4 regions of the Aminipila terrae genome follow, and region 1 is predicted to be linked to each of the others. Evidence: riboswitches for the same ligand, from Rfam matches in the RefSeq annotation. Region 1 holds a riboswitch; each other region holds the start of a gene.
What was found. Region 1 has a riboswitch for cobalamin ahead of Ami3637_RS02455 (hypothetical protein). Riboswitches for the same ligand answer to the same signal wherever they lie in the genome.
Positions count from the first base shown of each region.

Region 2: linked by a shared signal. The riboswitch ahead of Ami3637_RS08900 (hypothetical protein) and the one ahead of Ami3637_RS02455 (hypothetical protein) in region 1 are both predicted to bind cobalamin.
Region 3: linked by a shared signal. The riboswitch ahead of Ami3637_RS15755 (Dph6-related ATP pyrophosphatase) and the one ahead of Ami3637_RS02455 (hypothetical protein) in region 1 are both predicted to bind cobalamin.
Region 4: linked by a shared signal. The riboswitch ahead of cbiQ (cobalt ECF transporter T component CbiQ) and the one ahead of Ami3637_RS02455 (hypothetical protein) in region 1 are both predicted to bind cobalamin.

Region 1 is NZ_CP047591.1:527,391-530,577, forward strand. It holds gene Ami3637_RS02440 (homing endonuclease associated repeat-containing protein) at 1-448, opposite strand, end outside; gene Ami3637_RS02445 (TIM barrel protein) at 520-1,296, opposite strand; gene Ami3637_RS02450 (hypothetical protein) at 1,344-1,487, opposite strand; gene Ami3637_RS02455 (hypothetical protein) at 1,600-1,878, opposite strand; cobalamin riboswitch at 2,138-2,307, opposite strand; gene Ami3637_RS02460 (stalk domain-containing protein) at 2,457-3,187, opposite strand, start outside.
Region 2 is NZ_CP047591.1:1,858,933-1,862,119, reverse strand. It holds gene Ami3637_RS08900 (hypothetical protein) at 1-1,873, opposite strand, end outside; cobalamin riboswitch at 2,081-2,293, opposite strand; gene Ami3637_RS18555 (M20/M25/M40 family metallo-hydrolase) at 2,936-3,187, shown strand, end outside.
Region 3 is NZ_CP047591.1:3,259,205-3,262,391, reverse strand. It holds gene Ami3637_RS15760 (nitrogenase component 1) at 1-1,076, opposite strand, end outside; gene Ami3637_RS15755 (Dph6-related ATP pyrophosphatase) at 1,127-1,786, opposite strand; cobalamin riboswitch at 1,957-2,200, opposite strand; gene Ami3637_RS15750 (SufBD protein) at 2,250-2,696, opposite strand; gene Ami3637_RS15745 (stalk domain-containing protein) at 2,714-3,187, opposite strand, start outside.
Region 4 is NZ_CP047591.1:1,767,428-1,770,614, reverse strand. It holds gene Ami3637_RS08445 (heavy metal translocating P-type ATPase) at 1-1,488, opposite strand, end outside; cobalamin riboswitch at 1,691-1,894, shown strand; gene cbiQ (cobalt ECF transporter T component CbiQ) at 2,040-2,879, shown strand; gene Ami3637_RS08435 (energy-coupling factor ABC transporter ATP-binding protein) at 2,891-3,187, shown strand, end outside.

The DNA.
Region 1 (3,187 bases):
TTTCATGCATATGAGGGGGTCTGCCTAATTCTTCAGCCTTCTTCCTTAGATTGCTGAGTAATTCTTTTTCAAGCTCTTTATCCATTTTGACCTTTTCATAGGTATCCCCGCATTTTCCTGCTTTTTTTGAAAGCCCTGCGGTGATCAGTGCCTTAGGCCAGTTCCCAAACCGCCTCTTTATGTATATCCTATATAACCAGTAAAGTTCTCTCTGTGCAGGAACATGCCCCAGCTCTCTGGCTTTACGTGTCAATATTTTACATAAATCCTCATCTGAGAAGCTGGAATAAACAAGTCTTCCTTTCCCAGAATTGGTCTGGGAGAATTCAAATATACGCTCTGCATTTTTAATGCCCTCATCATACTCCAGGTTTCCTGATTTAATGCCTTCGTCTACTATTTCATAAAATTCTTTTATATACTTTTCTGCTGCGCTCTCCTGATGCATTTTAGTTTCCTTTCTTACTGTTCAGACAACACTCTTTTTCCTCTGATAATTTACCACACCAATATAAAACATCAGGGTCTCTTCAAGGTTTCTGTCTGTATGTGCAGGACCTGTTCCTTTTCGTTTCTGTCAGAGGCTGCCAGTTCATGGACCAGATAGTCGGGGTTTATTCTGTCTATGACACTTTTTATCCCAGAATCCGTTACAGGCCTGTGAGTGTCTATATTCAGAATATGCTTATACCCAACACTGAACTTCTCAAAATAATCCTCTGGCAAATCAGGTGCTATGCAAAGATGTTGTTTAACATATTCGCCACTCAGGGACTGATGTAAATGAATTCCCTTTATATATCTGCACAATATATCATGTTCATCTAGCATCCTGTGAACATATTCTATTGCCTGCTGCTCACTTTTTAATTCCAGATTCGTGCACATGAGATGTCCTATATCCAGCATTATTCCTTTGTTTTTATAGTGTACTTTTTTTAGAAGCCTTTTAGTTATCTCTGGCCGTGTAAAATCCAGGCCTGCCCAGTTTAAGTTTTCCATTAACAATTTAAACTCGTATTTCTGGCCATCAAATAACAAATTAATTAATTCTGCCGATCTATCTACTACCTCTTCATCTGTATGAAGCCATTTATATGTATATCCTTCTTCTATGGAGACATCTGAAACATGGAAAACTACGTATTCCGCACCCGCACGGCTTGCCCTGTCCAAATCCTCACGCAGCATTTTTATAAGTGCCTCCCTGTTTTTTCCACCATAAAACATTTCCCAGGTTTCTGCATTTTTAAATTTATGAATTAACTCAATTTCGTTTTCATTCCAAAAATCCAACCAATCGCAAAAAAAAGCTAAATGCCAGCCCTTAATGAGAGTTTTATCTACTTTAAATTTACATTCCTGTCCCCCCATATGGCTTCGATTCCATGGCAGCCATATTTACTGCATACTTTTTCCAGCTCGCTGCTGTCTTTGTACTCCTTTAATACTTCATCTACAAGAGGCATATTTATCAGTTGAATCATATATTACTTTAATCCTTTCTACGTAAAAAAAATCCCTTAGCGAGCACTTGAAAAACTAATTCCTGTTTTACTCAACTAAGAGACTTCTGTATTTTATTTATTACAGTTTTAGTTAATACAAACAATAGCTTTCATAGTTTTCTCCCATGTAAATCCATACATTTTCTCCCATTTCTATTTTTTCATTAAACGTCAGATTTGGTACTAAAAGTTTTACACTTGTTCTTTTTCTTCCAATGACAGTGACTCCATCTGCAGTTGGAGATTTTTTAAATTCTTCGATTTTTTCTGCCAGATTAGAAATCCCTGTTTCTTTAGAAAAATTGTCCACAAATTCCTGAGTATTTGCATAAACTATATTGTCCTGATTTTTGAACCAATTAACATTCATGGCGTTCCTCCTTGTATCTAACTATATTTAATTAATATTTAAAAAGTATATTTTTAACTTTAAGTCCAAAAAAGGATGAGGGTTATAACAAATCTGCATATCTTGCAAATCTGTTACACCCTCAGGAATGAAAAGACTTCTTCATACGAATGAAAACAAACAAAAAAAACTGTAGCAAGATTGCTACAGTCCGTTTTTCTGTAATATTTATCATTCTTAAAAGCCCCTAAGGCCTATAAGCATCACCGATTACCCGTCGGCTACTCCAACAATTTATGCAGGTCTTCTGGCTTGTGTATCATTGTTCCTGTCTGCCTTCCCAGTTAGAAAACCAGTGGCTTATAGAAAGGAACTCCTCACTTACAGCGGCGGGACCGCGCAGGACTTTGACCTGCTTCCCTCTTAGCTGCATAACTTACCGCCAAATCAATTTGCATGGTTTCAGTTTGCAGAACATAAATGTTTATTCAGTTATTAGCCTAATGGTATCATCTTTAGGTAAGTTTTGTCAACCCTATACTCATTAATAAATATTTTTTATTTCAGCCAATTCATAACTTTCTATTTTGTAACCCACATTAATTCTTTTCAATAGTTACTAAATGAGTATCAGGATTACTTCCATTGTAGTTTACTTTATATCCCAATTTTTCAAAATCCCGGGCTTTCACAAACACTGTCTCAGTATCATAAATGCCATTAATCTTGATTTTTTTCCCGTCTCGGACAACATATGCTATTTTGTTTTGATTGTCCCAGCCAACCTCTTCTCCAAAGTACTCACAGATTTGTCTCAGTGGAACGTACATTTGTTTATTTAAATTCTGATATTCGCCCCAGTCATAATCTTTTTCCTGGGATAATGGAGACGCACTTTTTCTTGTATAATAAATGTCACAATAATCATAACCATCTTCCGCTGTCTCTCTGGACTTTTCCCATGAAATTTCAACTTTTTTAACCGGGTTGTATTTATCCTCTAACTTTGAAATATTTTGAGAAATAGCACTTATATCTGTCCCCTGTACAGGAAATTTCATATCTACTTTTTTTGATTCCATAGTAGATTTACTTTTTATGTAAAATAAATCCTTACTATTCGTATTCATTGAAAGGTTTTGTTCACAGGTATAAACGTTTCCAGATTTTTTAACAGTCTGATTATAGCTAAACGGTTTAATAAAGTCCAATTCACCTTTTTTATGCATATAGTCCAGCTGCGTTTTAATTGCTGCAATCTGTCCAGCCATTTCTGCCCTATCTGCATCACTGATTTTCATATTCTCTTCATCACTTTCAATACCTTGCA
Region 2 (3,187 bases), 1.3 Mb from region 1:
GTTCATCAATTTGTCCAAACCACAGCGTTACTTCAGATGAATCTGCAGGCCATAATAATTCTCCTGTATTATTAGGTATCGATGTCTCAGGCGGTGTCGGTGGCACATATCTTTCTCCTATTACATAAAAACTATCATTATCATTTCCAAAAGTCAGTACACCTCCGCTGTAAGCCATACCCTGCAATGCATAGGTCTCTCCAGGTGTCTGCCATACTTTTGCTCCATTGCTTCCATTGAAACAATAGCCTGCTCCAGTTCGAGAATTAGTAGTAAAATAGAGGTAATCTACTCCACCCTTTGTATATACTAATATAGAGCTTAGTACAGGTCCCGGTTCTGCGACGGAAGAAACTTCATGGTTTCCTGTTTTGGCTACCTTTTGGACGCCTCCGGCAGTAAATCCACTGTAGTAACCCACATAAATATTATCTCCTACTACTGTTGGAGTAGAAGTAGAGGTTCCTGCCAGCTGAGCTTTCCAGTCTAAAGTCGGGATTCCTTCTTCAGGAGTAAAGCTCCATAAATAACCACCCTGGCTGGTAAAGTAAAGATGTCCGTCTACCAGAGAAATAGTGCTGCGCACATTCCCTGATTCCACTCCTCCTACAGTTGACAAATTGATAACGCTCCCTTCCGAAGTATTGTCAAAATCATTACCTACCGGACGAGCATAAAGATATCCTTTGTCTCCACCAAAATAAACATAATTACCCTCTACTACAGCACCTGCCCGATAAAAGCCGCCATTGCCTGGATTAAAAGTTTTTAACTCCTCATTATCAAGATCATACTGATAATAAGTTCCTAAATAATGCCCTGACCATGTGCCGAAGTATAGATACTCTCCACTTTTCACAATAGGAGTGCCTATTACTGCATTATCTGGTATATTTAAGGACCATTCTGTAATAGGTTCTTCATCAATATTTGCTACTTTTGTAATAGAACTATTCTGTTCATACAACTGGCAATATTCAATCTCCACAGTATTACTGTCATTTTCTGAAATTTCATAGGTAAATTCCAAAATATTATTTGTCCCTGTATTTACAGCGGATTCGGCTGTTGAAAATTGTTGCCCAAACATTAGGTTAAAATAAAAACGTCCATCAATAAAATTGCAAGAGTTTAACGACTCACTTCCAACTATAGTTCCATTTAGCTTAGCAGTGATAGTCATATTCACATTGTTTCCGTTAATTTTTACACAGGTAGCAGAGCGATGAGTGTCACCCTTAGTCAGATTTACATTTGTCTGGGTCAAAGTAACAGTCTGATTACCCGATACGGTTACCTTTCCATCCTCCATGGCAGTCCCTGCAGAAGATACCGTCCAGCCGTCTGTTATGGCTCCTCCAGTCAATGCCAGCCCATCATTATAGGCTTTCTGATTATATCCTGATGCTCCCACATAAATGCATCGGTTATCAGTATCCAGGTAAGGAGAGGATAGTTGGATGCCTGAGCACTGTGTAATTTGCTTATCCCATACTACCTGTGGAGTAGATGCCGTGCAGTCAATTTTGGCTAGTCTGCCGCCACCTTTACCATATGCAGCTTTATACCCGTCATAAAGCACATATGCATAGGTATTTCCATTTCTAGTTTCCATGACAGGTACCGTATCTACTCCTGCAAATGGTTGTCGTTCTGCCCATGTCGACCCTATACTACCAGATCCGTTTTTAGGTAAATCTACACGAGTGACACTTGGACTTCCGCTAATTTCTGCTCCATCTGTCAAAATTCCGTTATGAATATCATTTCCCTGATAGGTTGGCCAGTCCATCCCATAGGCACTCAGACCTGTACTCATAACCATAGCTATAATCATAAGTACTGCCAATGATTTTCTTAGATTAAATGTCATTTTTCTTTTGTTCCTCCTGTTAAAATAATACACAAACACCTATACTGCAAGCTGCTGCAGCCACTTTTACAAAATGTTCCCCCTTTTGTTTTTGCCAACAAAAAAGGCTGTAGCAAATCTGCCACAGTCCATTTTCACTGTTTCTCTTTTATTTATTTTAAAAAATAAATTAAAAATACAATTCCCTGGTCATTTACCTCGTAACCAGTTACTATTTTAATCCATGCAGGCCTTCTGACTTACGTATCCACATTTCTGCCCTCTTCCCAAAAGCTTTATTTGCTTTCAGTGATGGTTTTTCATCTTGTATATGAATGGGCAGGAACTCCTCGTTTACAGCGGCGGGTCCGCGCCGGACTTTCACCGGCTTCCCTCTTAGCTGCCGGCTCCCGCCGACAGACATAGATATTTATTTAATTGAATAGCTCTCCTTGTCGAAATTTGTTTAATATTGTCGAAATTTCATAATTATATATGAAATGGAAATATTTATATTTTCATCAACTATAATATCACTTTAATTTCTATATTTCAACATTATTCTTAATTAAATATTTCTTATCTTTTTATCATGTACTGCTCATAAATTAAAACTGTTGAAAGGTTATATAACCATCCCCCGACAGTTTTAATTATCATGATGTTTCCTACAGCATCCGAATCTTATTCTAACTCAGTGTATGCCAATCCTCTTAAAACGTTCTACTTCTCTAATCTGTTGATTATATAAAAGTTTTGTAATAGTCTTAGTTCTTGCTAAGAAAGTCTAAAATTTAATCAGACCATTCCTATATCAACGGCCTGGGACACATCCTGATTTCATAAATGCTCCGATAAATTAATAATTTGATTTAACAGAAAGAGCATAAAAAAATTATATTATAATAATATTTATATGCGATAGATTCTGAGATTGAGATTTCCATTAATTTTGCCTCTTTGAAATAGTTTTTCCTACTCTTCTCAAACTAAAAAATACATTTAATCACTCCCTTTATTCGACATGATGCCTTATTTTTTTATGGTAGACTATATTATCCAATTTTAAGAAGGAGGTTTGTTATGGAAGACAGAGTATTGAAAAATCAAGAGCCTGCCGATGTGTTTTTCTATTTTGAAGAACTCAGCAAAATTCCCAGAGGTTCCGGCAACGAGCAGGCCGTTAGTGACTATTTGGTCTCTTTTGCAAAGGCTCATGGTCTGGAGGTCATGCAGGATGCAGCACTAAATGTGCTGATTAAAAAACCTGGCAGCCCAGGCTATGAAAACAGTCCCGGCGTGGTCATTCAAGGTCATATGGATATGGTCTGTGAA
Region 3 (3,187 bases), 780 kb from region 1:
CTCATAGTCATAGCGCCATTAAATGCACACCCGTGCAAAGGTTCATTTCGAATAACATTCTTTGATAAATATCTGTTTAATGACGTAACTTCATCTTTGACTGAATGATTTTCGCTGTTTACGGTTATACCCTGATGATTTTCGCTGTTTACGGTTATACCCTGATGATTTTCGCTTTCTTTTGTTTCTGAATCACATTTGCTAAACGGTTTCTTATAGTCAGCCTTTACGGTCTGGTAAATAACGGCTTCCAATTCATCGTCTGAAAGAGGATTTGCCTCATACATTGGAACACCATCAATTATATTTCTGCTTAAAGACTTAAAGATGTCATAAATCTTTTGTTCTTCATCTTGAATATCTGCTCCTTTATTTAGCTTCATTTTGCGAGAAATAAGTTCTACAACCGTAATATTTTTTCTTTCTGCCTGGGCAAAAACATTGCTTCTTGGAATTTTAGCACATACAGGCAGTCCCACTGCTGCTGCAAAAGCATAAACTTTTCTGTCTTCATCTTCAATATTACGGGAATTATATAACAGGCCGGCTACTCTGTACTTGCCATTTTCATAATTCTTTATCCCTCTGAGAATATTATTGGCTGCATACATTGCCATATATTCTCCAGAGGTCACTAAAAAAATAGTATCCGCATATTCTCTTCGTATAGGAACAGCAAACCCCCCACACACAACGTCACCCAAAACATCGTACAAAGTTATCTCATATTCTTCCTTAACCCTGAACTGCTCCAGAAGTTCAAAAGATGTAATAATTCCTCTTCCTGCGCACCCAACTCCAGGCTCAGGCCCTCCTGCTTCTACACACCCAACAGAACCATATCCCTCAAACAATATGTCTTCTTTTTTATAATCTAACGCTCCTGTTGTTTTGATATAGTCTAAAATCGTTGTTATCTTTCTCCCGTTTAACAGAAGTCTGGTTGAATCATGCTTTGGATCACAGCCGATTTGTAATACCCGCTTTCCTGAGTCAGCAAGTGCCGCTGATATATTTGCGCTAAGCGTAGATTTTCCAATACCACCCTTCCCATAAATAGCTATTTCATTTTTCATTAGTACCTCCATACCTTGCTAAAGACTTGTTGAGTTCAGATTTAAGCAATTTATAAAACCTTTATTCTTACATACCTGCCATCAAAAACCGGAATACCTGGATTAAATTCAACAGGTTTACTGAAAAGTGGTCCATCACATACAAAGGTATGGTATTCGCCATTCTCACCGCATGCATCAACACCCTCTGACTTTAGCTCTGCCACAAGCTCTCTTGTCAGCTGTTTTCCTATATATTTTGCATCCATTTTCTGTGTATCTATAACGGTGATATAAGTTATAAATCCACTGTCTATAAAATCATAAACCACCTGCTCCCTGGATTTTTTCCAAAGGGGAAGCAAAGGCTTTATATCTGCATTGTTACATCTATCTGTGTTCCACGCCAGATGTTCTTCTATATCTATATCTCCAAAGACACAGACTTCTGCACCTTTAGCTCTCTCTTCTTTTAAGACTCTTTCAAAGTTCATTTCGTAATCTTTGCCTGAGGTTCTTATTAGTCTTATAGGTATTTGTAAAGAATCACAAAGCCTTTCTATCATTTTTTCGTCAATGCCGTGAAACCACGTTTTGTTTTTATCTTCATTATATGTCATTATTAAACTTTGAGGTTCAAACCCCATGAGAATTGCTTTATATATAGCTAGGGTGCTGTCTTTGCCACTGCTGTATGATCCTGTAAATTTCGTATTACTTTTCAATTCCATCTGCCTCCTCCATTATGATGATTTCTGTTTATAAAGCTTACATCGATTCTGCCTGATGACATACAAAAAGCTGTAACATTACTGTTACAGCCGTTTTTCTGCAATTATTAATTTTGTAGAACTCCGTGGGATACCCACCCTTGTTCAAGCCCTCCGAAATTACCCGTCGAAGACTTTTGAAAATTTATGCAGGTCTTCTGGCTCATGGGTCATCATTCCCTTCAACCTTCCCAAGCTAAAAGCTCAGTGGTATATCATTCATGAGGATTAAAAGCCTCATAAACTCAATCTGATGGAACTCTTCATATACAGCGGCGGGGACCGCGCAGGACTTTTACCTGCTTCCCTCTTAGTCTGCAGATAACAAAGAATAGTTGGTTGTTATCTATGGGCAGAACATAAATTTCTATTTATTTGTTACTTTATGCTATCATTTTCCCTATTAACTGTCAACATAGTTTGATCAGAGGGACTCTATATTTTTTAAGGCACCCTGAATGTCTGAATAAACTAAGGGCTGCATACTGCTGTTATACATTTGAGGATTTGCTTTACGTAAAGCACTGCAAATGCATTCTTTTAATTCTGGCTTATATTTAACAATGTCTGGCAGCGTCTTAATACACTGTCTTGCTGTAATGGGCTTATCATCCATTATATGTTTCAGATATTCGTCAATAACCTCGTCCACTTTGAAATCATTATCCCATCTGGCATTGGCAGCAATTAAAATCAATCCTCTTGTCCTGACGTAAGAGTTTAAATCATCCAGCATTTCCACAAATGTATCAAAATAAGGGTAGACAGCATCTGATTCAGCACTCACAGCTTCCAGCTGTTTTAAGCATTGATATGCAGATTTATTATCTTTATCTTTTAAACCACAAACCAACTCATTGATATGGTTCATTACACTCACCTTCTTTTTTACTGATCAGACGAAGTAATAATCACTCGTCTTGCATCTGCATCCCATTTTACATCCGCACCCAGATTTTCTGATACAAACCTCAATGGAACCAGCGTAAAATCACTTTGTATAAGAGGTGCCGTATCCAGGGAAACTTTAGAACCATTTACATAGGCCACCTGACTTCCGATACTTACACTGACTTCTTTACCATGGATGCTGGCAGAAGCAGTCTTTGCTTTATTATCCCATTTTACCTGGGCACCTAAAGATTCAAAAATCTTTCTCATAGGAACCATAGTCCGTTGATTTTTCATAATCGGTTCACAATCAAAATATAACTCTACCCCATCTAAATATACGGTAATTGGCTTTAAACCTTTTTTCTCAGAAAAACTGTCTGGAATTTTGAAATAGCCTACACGTGAATTATCCCCCGTGTCAGGATCACCTATAGACACAAAAGCATAGCCATCCTTGGTCAGTAAAAT
Region 4 (3,187 bases), 1.2 Mb from region 1:
TTCGTTCATTTTATCTTCTGGGAGAAGATCTGATTTTACCTTTGAAATGGATACCAGCTCTGAAATATACTGGGCTGCAGAAGCATTGTCTCCTGTAAGAAGAATCGGCTCCATATGTAGCTCTTTTAATTTTGAAATCATGGCTGCTGCATCTTCCCTTACCGTATCAGACAGTACGATAAATCCCGCAGTTTCTTTATTGATGCCTATGTAAACGATTGTAGCCCCTTTCTCTGAGTAATCAGTGGCAGCCTTCTGAATCTTTTCAGGTATGGTGATTCCTTCTGTTTTCAATAAATCAGGTTTTCCTGCCATCACTTCCTGTCCGTCTACAAATGCTCTCACTCCCTGACCTGCTAAAAGAGAGAATTCTTGCGGTTCACACATGGTATGACATATTGACTGATAATATGAAACAATAGATTTTCCTATAGGGTGTTCCGAGCGCTGCTCTGCAGAGGCTGCATAGTATAATAACTTTTCTTCTGTAATACAATCATTAAAGCTCTTTACTGCCATAACGTTGAGTTTCCCATGAGTCAGGGTTCCTGTCTTGTCAAAAGCTATATGTTTCACTTTAGAAAAGCGCTCCAGAGCGTCTCCAGAGCGGATAATAATGCCATAGGTTGTTGCATTGCCAATGCCAGCCAGAATTGCCGTTGGCGTAGCTAAAATAAATGCACAAGGGCAGAACACAACCAGAACGGTTACTGCACGAATCAGTTCTCCTGTAACAGCCCCCGTAATAACCGCTGCTCCCAGTGCCGCCCAGACCATCCACGTAGCCCATCTGTCTGCAAGGGTTATGATAGGGGCTTTATTGGCCTCTGCCTCTTTCACCATTTGAATCATCCTCTGCAGAGAACTGTCCTTCCCTACTTTAGTGGCTCTCATAGTAAACGTCCCATACTGGTTCACCGTTCCGCTGGTTACTGCATCTCCAACAGTCTTATCTATGGGTAGGGATTCCCCTGTCATGACCGATTGATCAATGGAAGTCTCCCCTGACGCAATAACGCCGTCAACAGGAATTGTCTCCCCTGCCAGAACCAGCAAAATATCATTAATGTTCACCTGGTCCGCTGGAATGATTTTCTCCGTACCATCCTTAAGCACTCGTGCAGTCTTCGGGGTTAACTTAATCAATCTTTCTATGCCTTCATTTGCTTTCCTTGAAGTGCCGTTTTCAAGAAGAGTACCAATAGCCATGATAAATGCAACTTCTCCGGCAGCAAAATACTCACCGATACACACGGATGCTACTAAAGCAATTGAAACAAGAACATCAGCCTTTATATCATGATCCACTACTAATCCTTTAATGGCTCCTAAAAGAATCGGTATTCCACACAGCACAATTGCAATCCATGCTGAATCAAATCCAAGACTTCCTCTTAGTAAATGGGATAAGCTGACCAGCAGAGCAATCCCGGATATGATAACAAATATTAAATTTAGTTTATCCTCTTCCATTATCCATTTCTTCATTTTTATTTCTGCCTCCCTTATATTCATAAAATTAGTATATAATCTGTCTATATATTCTTCTGTGTTATAGTTTTCATATCCCCCAGGGGGATATGAAAACTATAACACTTATTCCTCTTTTGTCAACTATGCAGTATTATTTTAACTTTAAGTATTTCCCCATGCTTGACATTAAAAGTCAGAAGTGATAATATCATCATGCAACTAAATAGATATTTTGTGTTCCGTCAAATGCGTTTGACGGCTAAGAGGGAAGCAGGTGTCAGTCCTGCGCGGTCCCGCCGCTGTAATCGAGGAGTCAGAATCCTGTTCCGAAAAGGAAGATCACTGAAACATAAGTTTTGGGAAGATCGGAAGATGATGTTGATACGTAAGCCAGAAGACCTGCATAAAATTCCATGTAATCCGATGGGAGATCGGTTTATATTTTTATTGTGTTTTACAGAAAAACGGGCTGTAGCGAAAGCTGCAGTCTTTTTTTATTTTAAAAGATGCATACTGGATAAAATTTGCCTACATTTTTGAAGCTGTAATGATTGAGGATAATAACAATGGAGAAACACATCATTTCTAAAAACAGAGAGCATCATAAACACCATAAAATCGGACATAAACACGGAGAAGGTTCCTGCATCGACTTTTACGCTTACAATTCTGGAATAAGACATTGGAATCCAACTTTTAAGGTATCTTTTTCTGCTTTGACATTAATCTTATGCATTGCGCTAAATAATCCCTATGTGTCTATTGCAGTAATTGTATCCATGGCGTATCTGACGATAGTAAAGGGTGGGCTTCCAGTACTTTCATATTTGTCGGTGCTGACAATTCCCATTACCTTCATTCTTCTTGGTACGGTTACTATAGGAATTGACTTGTCCACTCAGCCTATTGGCCAATACAATCTGAATCTGGGACTCTTTTATATTTTCACTTCAGAGAAGAGTTTGAAGATTATGTGCTTTTTAATCCTAAAGGTTTTTGCTGCAATCAGCTCTATGGAAATGATGGCTTTGTCGACACCATCAACCGAAATAATCTGTGTGATTGAAAGAGCACATGTGCCCAAGCTATTTATAGAATTGATGATGATGACTTATCGTTACATATTTATTCTGATAGACGTAAACATTAACATCAGAAATTCTGCAGATTCACGTCTGGGTTTCTGTGATTTGAAAACCTCTTGGAGTACATTCGGAAAAGTTGCAAGCAATATGCTGATTGTTTCAATGAAAAAGTCTAATGCCTATTATGATGCCATGGAATCCAGATGCTATGATGGCGAATTTATGATTCTGGAGGAAACACAAAATGTTAGTGCAAAACAAGTTATCGCAGCAATGATATTTATATTTTTTCTTTTAGTACTATGGTACATCACGCAATAGAAAGGGTCATTATGAAAAATCCGATTTTACAAATTCAGAATTTACATTATTGCTATGGAAACGGAAAGACCGCCCTGAATGATATCAGTCTGGATATCTATGAAGGTGAAAAAATTGCTGTTGTCGGTTCAAATGGTGCTGGAAAATCTACCTTTTTCCTTAATACTAATGGTGTTCTTAAGCCTGACGAAGGCCAGATTTTTTATAGGGGAACCCCTATTAACAAAAAAAACTTAAAAGAGCTTCGTAAAAATATCGGTATTGTGTTTCAGGATGCAGATAATCAAATCATTGCTTCTACTGTTTTG